One region of the Shewanella sp. 10N.286.52.C2 genome, then DNA from elsewhere that is predicted to be linked to it. Evidence: predicted binding sites of a transcription regulator. Region 1 holds the regulator's gene; the other holds the start of a gene.
The links. The regulator LexA, encoded in region 1, represses DNA repair genes until DNA is damaged. The targets are predictions, from matches to a motif close to TACTGTATNNNNATACAGTA.
Positions count from the first base shown of each region.

Region 2: BCU94_RS19210 (YebG family protein) is a predicted target of LexA. The motif match lies at 2,096-2,115, and genes of this name have one in related genera.

Region 1 is NZ_MCTV01000088.1:6,056-13,610, forward strand. Features, by position in the region: gene ctaD (cytochrome c oxidase subunit I) at 1-1,586, opposite strand, end outside; gene coxB (cytochrome c oxidase subunit II) at 1,596-3,212, opposite strand; gene BCU94_RS19430 (SulA-like leucine-rich domain-containing protein) at 3,643-4,149, opposite strand; gene lexA (transcriptional repressor LexA) at 4,146-4,763, opposite strand; gene plsB (glycerol-3-phosphate 1-O-acyltransferase PlsB) at 5,142-7,555, shown strand, end outside.
Region 2 is NZ_MCTV01000079.1:58,176-62,027, reverse strand. Features, by position in the region: gene prc (carboxy terminal-processing peptidase) at 1-389, opposite strand, end outside; gene proQ (RNA chaperone ProQ) at 412-1,041, opposite strand; gene BCU94_RS19215 (GAF domain-containing protein) at 1,308-1,766, opposite strand; gene BCU94_RS19210 (YebG family protein) at 1,791-2,084, opposite strand; gene BCU94_RS19205 (paraquat-inducible protein A) at 2,291-2,920, shown strand; gene BCU94_RS19200 (paraquat-inducible protein A) at 2,910-3,542, shown strand; gene BCU94_RS19195 (MlaD family protein) at 3,529-3,852, shown strand, end outside.

The sequences.
Region 1 (7,555 bases):
GTGGTAAATGAGTGATAAGGCGCAGGACTGGCAATAGTCCACTCTAACCCTTCAGCACCTTCCCATGGCTTATCCGCAGCTTTTTCGCCGCCCTTGATACATTTCAGTACCACAGCGAGGAAAATCAGTTGTGATAAACCAAAGGCAAAACCACCAATAGAGACAATTTGGTTTACGTCAGCAAACTGAATTGCATAGTCTGGAATACGACGTGGCATGCCTGCTAAGCCTAAAAAGTGCATTGGGAAAAACAGTACATTCACTGAAATAACACTGCACCAGAAATGCCAACGACCTAATGTTTCGCTATACATGTATCCTGTCCATTTCGGTAGCCAGTAATATGCTGCAGCCATAATGGAAAATACTGCGCCAGTCACCAGTACATAATGAAAATGCGCTACCACAAAGTAAGTATCATGGTATTGGAAATCCGCTGGGGTGATCGCTAGCATCAAGCCAGAGAAGCCACCGATGGTGAATAAGATGATGAATGCAATGGCGAACAGCATCGGGGTTTCGAAGGTGATTGAGCCGCGCCACATAGTTGCAACCCAGTTAAACACTTTCACCCCAGTAGGCACTGCGATTAACATGGTGCAGTACATGAAGAATAGCTCTGCAAATACTGGCATCCCGGTGGTGAACATGTGATGCGCCCAAACTAGGAAGGACAAAATCGCAATACTTGAGGTGGCGTATACCATGGAGGCATAACCGAAAAGCTTTTTACGGCTAAAGGTGGGAATAATGGCCGAGATAATCCCGAATGAAGGTAAAATCATGATGTAGACTTCGGGGTGGCCAAAGAACCAGAAAATATGCTGGAACATCACAGGGTCGCCGCCGCCAGCAGCATCAAAGAAGCTGGTGGCAAAGTATTTATCAGTCAGTACCATGGTTACTACACCTGCCAATACCGGCATCACTGCTATTAGCAAGAAGGCGGTAATCAGCCAAGTCCAGACGAACAATGGCAGCTTCATCCAAGTCATACCCGGAGCACGCATATTAACAATGGTCACCACCACGTTAATAGCACCCATGATCGAGCTTATGCCCATAATGTGAACTGAGAACACAAATAATGCTGTGCTATCAGGGCTATAGGTTGTTGACAGTGGTGCATAGAAAGTCCAGCCAAAGTTGGGGCCTCCACCTTCCATAAATAGCGAGCTAAGTAGAATCGCAAACGCGAAAGGTAAAATCCAAAAGCTCCAGTTATTCATCCGCGGTAGTGCCATATCTGGCGCACCAATCATCATTGGAATGAGCCAGTTAGCTAAGCCGGTAAAGGCTGGCATGACTGCGCCAAATACCATAATCAAGCCATGGACTGTGGTCATTTGGTTAAAAAAGTTAGGTTCAACTAACTGTAAACCGGGTTGGAATAACTCAGCACGAATGACCATGGCCATTGCGCCGCCGGTTAAAAACATAATGAAACTAAACCACAGATACATTGAACCAATATCTTTATGGTTAGTGGTTAAAACCCAGCGCATAATGCCTTTTGGCGCCCCATGATGATGGTCATCATGGTGATCGTCGTGAGCGGCTGGTGAATCTTGTGTAATTGTGCTCATTTTAATCCCTTACTTTCCGTGACCAACAACATCAGCAGCCTGAACTGCATCGCCAGAGTTATTACCCCAGGCATTTCGCTCATAAGTCACCACTGCAGCAAGCTGTTGTGGCGTAAGTAGCGAGTTAAATGCTTGCATTGCCGTGCCAGGTTTACCATTGATGACAATATTAAGATGATCCGTCACTGGACCGACGATGAGTGGGCTGCCTACTAATGAAGGGAACGCGCCAGGTAAGCCAGTACCAGCAGCTTGGTGACATGCAGCGCAGCTAGTCATATAGACTTGCTCGCCCATGGTCATTAACTCATCCATCGTCAAGTCATCCAATACCACAGCTTTAACTTCTGCTGCTTGTGTTGCCGCTTCAGTCACAGCTTGTGTTGCAGTGTCTTCAAGTTGTTCAGCTGTAGGTAAGCTTGCTGGTAAAGTCACAGGCGTTGACGTGTCTGCGGTAGAAGTGCCTGCACTAGGAGCGTCTGCAGTGGTTGGTGTAGCGCTAGAATTTGTCCCATTGCCACTCACATCAGCCGCTTGCACGGTATCGCCAGAGTCATTACCCCAAGCATTACGCTCATAAGTGACTACTGCAGCAATTTCAGTTGCCGTTAGCTGCTTGGCAAACGCTTGCATCGCAGTGCCAGGCTTACCATTAACGACAATATCGATATGGCCAGACACTGGGCCTTTAATCATTGGACTGCCAATAAGGGAAGGGAAGACGCCAGGTAAACCAGCACCATTAGGTTGGTGGCAAGCCGCGCAGCGACCCATGTAGATTTGTTCGCCTTGGGCCATTAACTCGTCATAGCTAAGGGTTTGGCTCAGTGAGGCTTGTGCAGCGGCTTTAGCATCAGCAGCAAATTGCTTTTGGTCGATTAGCCATTGGTCAAAGTCTGCTTCTGAGACGGCTTCAACAACAATAGGCATAAAGCCATGATCTTTACCGCATAGTTCGGCACATTGGCCTCGATAAGTACCTATTTTATCGATTTTAGTCCAAGCTTCATTGATGAAACCAGGATTTGCATCTTTTTTAACGGCAAATGCTGGTACCCACCAAGAGTGGATAACGTCATCCGAGGTCATTAAAAAACGTACTTTACGATTTATTGGTAAAACCAGCGGCTTATCGACCTCTAAAAGATAGGTGTCGGTTTTATCTGCGGTGCCAGTAATTTGGTCTGCTGGGGTAGATAATAAACTGAAAAACTCGACATCTTCATTGAAATAGCTGTAATGCCATTTCCATTGAGAGCCCGTCACTTTGACTGTCAGTTCAGCATCGCTGGGATCTTCCATAGCAATCAGCGTTTTTGTTGCTGGGATTGCCATGCCAATTAGGATTAGAAATGGCAATACTGTCCAAGCTATTTCAACCTTGGTACTGTCATGAAAGTCGGCTGCAACTGCACCCTTAGATTTTCTGTGATAGATCATGGAATAAATCATGATCCCAAAGACCACGACACCAATGGCGCAACAGATATACAAAATAATCATATGCAGGTCGTAAACCTGGCCACTGATCTCTGTTACACCTTGAGTCATGTTTAAGGGCATCTCTGCCGCTGTGAGTGGGGTTGCAAGCAACGCCACCATTAATCCGTACAACAATCGCTTCACAAGACTACTCCTCTGCTAATTGCGAATTGCAATTACAAAGAAAAGCCACACAGTAATACTCTGCTCTATGCAAACTTTTCATACCCGAAAAAGTTTGATCATTTCAAAGTACACGGTGGCTTTGAGCTTGAAAACTCAATTATGTTATTACGTTACGGTGCCACACTTGTACCTAATACTGAACTTATCAATTATATTTGACGCTTTACATTCAAGGCTTTCTATACCGCACGGTACCAGCTCAATCTTTTAATAGCGTTTGTATCTTTTTGACATTTATTCTCGGCAGTACGATAAATTGTTACTACCTTGTTAACTACATTACTTGGAGATTAAATATTGATCAAGATCACTTTATCATCTAATTTGCTGAAAAAAGTGCAAAAAAAAGCCCCTCAGCGTAGTGAAGGGCTTTTTTAGTCATATTTTACTAGTGAAACGAGGTAAGGTTTACCCGAGTCGGTACTGCTAAAGTTTGCGTTAATGGGTCGCCTTCAGGTAAGTGAGTATTTACATCTTCAATGATAATCCCTTGGGCTAAGGCATTTTTGGCAACCAATTGAATGCGGCGATTGTCGCGGGCATCTAATGGTGGTGTCCAAGTAATTACTGCACTTGAAGTACCGTTAGTGAGCGCTTTTTCCATCGCCCACAGGGTTTCGACTTCATCTTTGGTGTGAACTAACAATACTCTGTCCATACGAACATTGGCATTAGCAAGAATTTGCTTATAACCGATATGCGGCGGATTAATCAGTACAATCCAACGGCCTTGCTGACTTAAAATGGCTAACTGACTGCATAATTGAGTCAATTCAGTTAAGCCTTGGTTTTGGGTGCGCTTGGTTTCAATCCCTTGTTTAGTGGGTAAGGGATCAGATGCCATATCTACCCATAATCCAGGGTGACGCGGTGCATTGCCTATTAATGTGTTCATAACCAACCTCCATTACGAATAACGCCAACAGCAAGCCCTTCAATCGTTAGGTTTTGGCAACTTAAATCAACTTTAATCGGCTCATATTCTGCATTTTCAGCATGTAAATAAATAATATTGCCTTTCTTTTCAAATCTTTTCACGGTTACATCGTCTTCAAGACGTGCCACTACAACTTGACCATTGGTGGCAGTTTGCATTTTATGCACTGCTAATAAGTCGCCCTCTAAAATACCAATGTCTTTCATACTGTCGCCTCGAACGCGTAGTAAGAAATTAGCATTGGGCTTAAACATTTCTGGGTCAACTTGGAAATACTGTTCAACATGCTCTTGAGCAAGGATAGGTTCACCTGCAGCAACTTGGCCGATAAGTGGTAAGCCTGCTTCAACTTCCTCCTCCACCTGCACCATGCGGATCCCGCGAGAGGTACCAGGAATAATTTCAATACAGCCTTTTTTTGCCAGTGCTTTTAAGTGTTCTTCAGCGGCATTGGCGCTTTTGAAGCCTAATCGAGTTGCAATTTCTGCACGAGTTGGCGGCATACCTGTTTCGGCGATATTACATTTAATTAGCTCTAATATTTCAGCTTGGCGTGGCGTTAAAGGTCTCATATTGATTCCTGTTTTTTTATACAGTGACTGTCATTATATACAGTATCGGTGGTCGCGCAAGTATTAACCAAATTAATTTAACTATTATCATCTAATTCTTGTTGGCTATATATGGGGGCACGGTTAAGTATCTGTAATTTAATTATTTAGTTAATGAAGGTAAGTCAGCTTTTTAAACCGATGAAATTGGCTATTTCTCACATCGTTTGTTTAAACAGTATATTTATACAGTAGTGTTGATTGAAAATAGGTTGGTTGTTATTCGGATATGGCTATTTTTACTGAACAAATATTCTCTGTATAGACCCTTGTTAGTGAAACTGAACCATTATCTGGTATTCTATGGCCAATTAATTGATGTTGAATATGCGAACACTCATGTTAAAACCTGACTCAATCATAGCAAAATCATTACGTTGGATTCAAAAACTGATGGTGCACACGGTTGTTGTGCCTGAAGATCCCTTTGCCGATCTGAACTTAGACCCAGATAAACCAGTGGTCTATGTGATGAAGACAGAATCACTCAGTGATATTGCGGCATTAAATGAAGTGACCGCCAAATATGGCTTACCGAGCCCTTATGAGCGACTAGACGTTGATGGCTTAAATACCCCTAGAATTGTGTGTATTGAAGGTCGTAAGCCTCTATTTGGCAAGCGTTTAAGTGGCGAAAAATTTGTTGATAACTTCACCAGCTTATTAGCCTTACATAAAAAAAATGATCAACTTGATATTCAATTGGTGCCAGTGAGTCTGTATTGGGGACGTATCCCTGGTAAAGAAGATGACACCATGACCGCAGCCGTATTTGAGCGTGAAAACCCGACCTGGTTACGTAAATGGTTGATGATTTTGTTCTTAGGTCGCCATAGCTTTATTCAATTCTCAAATGCTATGTCGCTACGTTATATGGCTGATGAACACGGCACTGATGTCAGTATTGCGCATAAACTTATCCGTGTGGCGCGAGTGCACTTTAGACGCCAACGTAAAGTGATGACAGGCCCACAACTGCCAAATCGTCAGGCAATGTTCAACTCATTATTAAAGTCTGATGCCATTGCTCAAGCGATAAAAGAAGAAGCGCTTAATAAAAAAATTCCTGAAGACAAAGCCCGCGAAAAAGCGATTCAGTATTTAGATGAAATTGCAGCGGATTACTCAGACAGCTTAGTGCGTATTGCTGAGCGCTTTCTTACTTGGTTGTGGAATAAGTTATACAGCGGTATTAGCATTAAAAGCGCTGAAAAAGTGCGTAAGCTGCATCATGATGGTCATGAAATTGTCTATGTGCCTTGCCATCGTAGCCACATGGATTACCTACTGCTGTCGTATATTTTGTATTACCAAGGCATGGTGCCGCCGCATATTGCCGCCGGTATTAATTTAAACTTTTGGCCAGCAGGCCCTATGTTCCGCCGTGGTGGTGCTTTCTTTATTCGTCGTAGCTTTAACGGTAATAAACTTTATACCGCAGTGTTTCGTGAGTATTTAGATCAGTTATTTGCTAAAGGCTATTCGGTTGAATACTTCACCGAAGGTGGTCGTTCTCGTACCGGTCGTTTATTAGCGCCTAAGACCGGCATGTTAGCGATGACAGTTAACTGTGTACTGCGGGGCATTGAACGCCCAGTAACCTTAGTGCCAGTTTATCTTGGTTATGATCATGTGATGGAAGTGTCCACCTATCATAAAGAGTTAAGCGGTAAGAAAAAGCAAAAAGAATCAGTGTGGCAGGTCTTTGGTGCGCTGCGTAAATTAGGCAACTTTGGCCAAGGTTACGTTAACTTTGGCGAGCCAATCAATGTGCAGCAATTTTTAAATCAACAATCGCCAAATTGGCGTGAAGAAATTGCTCAAGATCCGGATCAAAAGCCATCATGGTTAACGCCAGCAGTAAATGTATTGGCCAATAAAGTGATGACTAACATCAATGGCGCCGCCGCAGCGAGTTCGGTGACATTAGCAAGTATGGCGCTGCTGGCTTCAGAGCAAAACGCCCTGCAGCGCAGTGAGCTTGAAACCCAGCTAGACCTCTACCTGAAAATCTTAAAGGATGTTCCTTATACTGAGTATGCGTCGGTGGCTGAGGGCTCAGCTCATGACCTAGTTGAGCAATGTTTGTCGCTGAATAAATTTACCTCAACCACAGATGCCATCGGCGAAATTATCGCAATTGAAGATAGCTCAGTGATTGCGATGAGCTATTATCGCAATAACATAATTCATCTAATGGCAGTGCCTTCATTAATCGCCAGTTGCTTGGTGCAATATGAAGAATTTAGCCGAGAAAAAATCCAGCAAATTGTTAATGATTTTTACCCATTATTGAAAGCTGAGCTGTTTATGGGCATTGAAGATTTAAGTGCCTATGTGGATCAAGTGCTTGATTTGTTTGTTGAACAAAAGCTAATTTCCGGTAGCGATCACTTTGAAGTCAATCAAAGTAATGTCACTCAGTTAATGTTATTGTCCGCCACGGTCAGTGAGACCCTACAGCGTTACGCGATTATCTTTAATTTACTGGCTTACAAACCAGAAATTGAGCGTTCTGATTTAGAAAGCGCCAGCCATTTATTGGCTCAGCGTTTAGGTGCTTTACATGGAATTACTGCGCCTGAGTTTTATGATAAAAAGCTCTACAATAATTTGAGTGTGAAATTAAAAGAATTAGGGTATTTATCCGCTAACGATAATCAATTTGAAGTCATCCGAATACGTGATCATGCCAATGGTATGCTGCGTTTATCTGTTCGAAAAACCATTGTTGATAGTGTCACAATGGAACA
Region 2 (3,852 bases), on a different contig from region 1:
AGCGCATAAGCAAAACGTTCATAACGACGTTTTTGCACTAAGGAGTACATATCAAAGGCGGGTTCGATATTGCCAGATTTGACCATATCGTCAAACGAATGCTGATACTGTTTAAAAGTATCAACATCAGCTTGAGTTAGAACATTGCGACGAAAATCAAGTTGTTGCAAATATCTTTCGTAAATCAACTCAGAAAAAGCATCATCAAGTTCAAAGCGATGATAGTGAGAACGAGTAAATAAATTCGTTACCCTTTTACTCGCAACCTTGTGTTGAGGCTCTTGCTCAAGTTTAGGTAACTCGTTGATTTGAATCGTTGGTGTTATTGCCCAAGCCGAAAAACCGACAAATAAAGTGGCAATCGACGCAGCCAAAGTGAGTTTTCGCATCAACAAGTTACTCCTTAAATGATCACGATAATAAAATATGCTCTGCACGAACTTTTACGATTAATCCAGTATCAAGCTGTACATGGATATCTTCTTTCTTGATGTCAGTGATAACACCAGGTACAGGGTTTTGCCCTAACTTGACACTAACACGTTGTTTTTGCTTAAGCTCGTCAAATTTAGCAGCAACATAATTAATTTTAGGTGCTGCAGGTTTTGCAGGCTTAGCTGGGCGGTCTTTTTTAACCGGTGCTTTAGCTGCAGGTTTTCTTGCTGGCTTTTTAGGGGCCGCTTTAGCCGCTACAGCTTGACGCTTAGCTTTGGCTTTTTCTTGACCTTCTTTCAACGTTTGTTGAGCGTGGTCAATATGTTCTTGCTCCAATTCGCCACAATCTTGACCGTCAAGATCGATACGTTGAACACCCGCTTTAACGCCTTTCAAGTAGCGCCAGCTGCTTGTATAACGTCTAAGTGCTACACGTAATTGTGTTTTACTTACTTTAGAATCATCAGCCAACCTAGCAGCTAAATCTTGAAACAACCCAATTTTTAATGGCTTAGTTTCACCTTCTGCAATAAAGCATAAAGGAAATGTTTCATATAAATACGCTAAAACTGCGTTGGTGTCGGTCAACTTGTCTGTTGATTCCATTTTTACTTCCACGTTATAAAAGGGACTGAGTCTCAGCTTTCTTTGCGAGTACAGTCGTTTATCTTTCGTTAAACAGATCTTGCTTAACGTTCAAATTAGCACTTCTTATTCGATTGCTAAAGCAATTGAAACATGCTTTAACAAATTAACTCACTTAGCTGTAATTTTACAGTAAATAAATTTTATCCATAGCAATGCGCGCTGTTCGGTATTATAAAGCTCATGGCAGCGATTGCGACCCGCAATTTGCTATATTTGGTCGCTAATTAAGCAAATAGGCAAGATTCAAAGCTTTTTACTAGCATTTCTAAGCCTTTTCTATCGTCTGTATCAAAACGATTCAATGATGGGCTATCAATATCTAATACCGCAACTACGTCATTGCCTTGGCGAACAGGGACTACAATTTCAGAATTACTGGCAGCATCACAGGCAATATGTCCTGCAAATTGATGCACATCTGCCACTAATTGTGTTTCATCATTTGCCGCTGCTGTGCCGCATACACCTTTACCGATCACAATACGTGTACAAGCAACTTTTCCTTGAAACGGACCAAGAACGAGTTGTTCTTCACGCTTAATATAGAAGCCAACCCAATTTATATCATCTAAGTTGTCATTTAATAACGCTGAAAAGTTTGCCATTCCTGCAATAAGGTCGTCTTCACCGGTCATTAATGCCAGTACTTGGCGGTTTAATGTGTCATAAAACTCAGCTTTCATTTTCCATCCTAAGTGAGGTTTTTATTATTCTGCAGCCGCTTTTTTAGTGGCTTTTTTGTTTGCTGTTTTGGGTGTAGCCGCTTTAGGCTTTACGATCCCTTTTAATAAATTTGCAAGTTCATCCTTGTTAGATGCAAGATAAAAAGCAAGTTTTTCGACACTATTTTCCTCTATTTCCAGCTCAGCGCCAGAAATAAAAGGCACTAAGTTATCCGCAATGTCGAGCATTTTGTCGTAGGCGTCAGCTTCTTTCTTAGATGTAAACGTCATCTTCTCAACCCCTTCTCTTACCACGACAAACTTTGTTATTACAGCCATGATTAACCTCTTACTGTTTTTATATACAGTGCATAGAGTGTCATAGAACTAACTTCTGATGCAAGTATTCTGATTATTCTGGTATTATTAGGTTTTATTGTAACTTGATAAATAATATTTCCACTGTGTTTTTAATCAAAACAAAGCGTTTTTTATTATTTTATTGCTCATTAATATTTCACTACATGGACGGTTTTCCTTTATCTATGCCGAAAAGTCTTGACCCGAACACCATTATATTATGCCGCTCCTGTGACTTAGCCGTTCAAAAGCGCGCCTTACCGTCTAATGTTCGCGCGTTATGCCCTCGCTGTCATACGGCACTTTATGACGTTCCTTACTGCTCAATCAATGGCATGCTTGCCTTGTGTATCGCGGCATTATTATTTTATATTCCGGCTAACTTTTTACCCATCATAGAAATCAACTTTTTAGGCAGTGTGCGAACAACAACAGTTTTTGAAACGGCTGTGACGGTGTGGCTGCAAGGTTATTGGATAGTTGGCATCGCTGTGATGGCGGCAGCGGTCATTGCCCCGGGATTATTAATTTTATCGATTTTATTACAAGTCACCATAGTTAAACTTAAATTGCACTCCTGTTTTTGGCAAAAGACATATCGCGCACTGCTTAAAAACCATGCGACCTTATCGCAACTTACTATGCTTGAAATTTACGTCATTTCATTTTTAGTAGCTGCGTTTAACTTGTCTGACTTCTCAGATATTTATTTAGGCATGGGCACCTTCTGTTTTTGTATGCTGTTTTTAGTTATCTTATTTTTACAACGGGAATATAATTTAGAACATATGTGGGGAATGGCTTATGAGCGCTAACACTCCTGCGCGGCAAGGAATACAAATCGGTTTTTGTTTATGCACTGTTTGTCAAAAAATCAATAACATCAGTCGTGACCGTTGTAGTCGCTGTGATTCTAAAATCCAAACACGTAATCATGCCAGTTTACAGCAAAGTTGGGCGTTATTGATTACCGCAGCCATTTTGCTGATCCCAGCTAATATCTACCCAATCACTGTGCTCACCAATCAGGGCAAAGTCACCTATGACACCATATTTACTGGTATTGTGCATTTGGTTCACTCTGACATGATCCCTATTGCCATTATTGTCTTTACTGCCAGTATATTGGTGCCTTGGCTAAAAATTATAGGCTTAGCGATTTACTTAATCGCTATTAGCTTTAATCTGCCAGTTTCTAAAAAGAAACTCATGATAGGCTTTCATATTATTGAATGGATTGGCAGATGGTCGATGCTGGATTTATTTGTTATTGCGTTAACTGTCGCCGTCGTTAATATGGGGCAATTACTTGATGCTAAACCCGCACCTGCAGCAACCGCATTTGCGTTAGTCATTTTACTGACTCAGTTAGCAGCAAAGGTATTAGATACTCGTTTACTTTGGGATCGCTTGGAAAAAAACAATGACACAAATTGAATCACCAAAAGTTGTTAAAAAGAAATTATTCTCGCCGATTTGGTTATTACCGATTGTTGCCTTGGCCCTTGGCGCTTGGCTTGGTGTAAAAAGCATCAAAGAATCAGGTATCGAGATTATTGTGCACTTCCCTAATGCCGTTGGTATCGATATCGGTAAAACCTTAGTCAAATACCAAGGTTTGACCGTTGGTAAGGTGACAGATATCAGTATCGACAATGAATTGTCTGGCGTTAATGTCAAAATTATTATGGATTATCGCTCTGAACCATTTCTCAATAAAAATTCCAAGTTCTGGTTGGTCACGCCT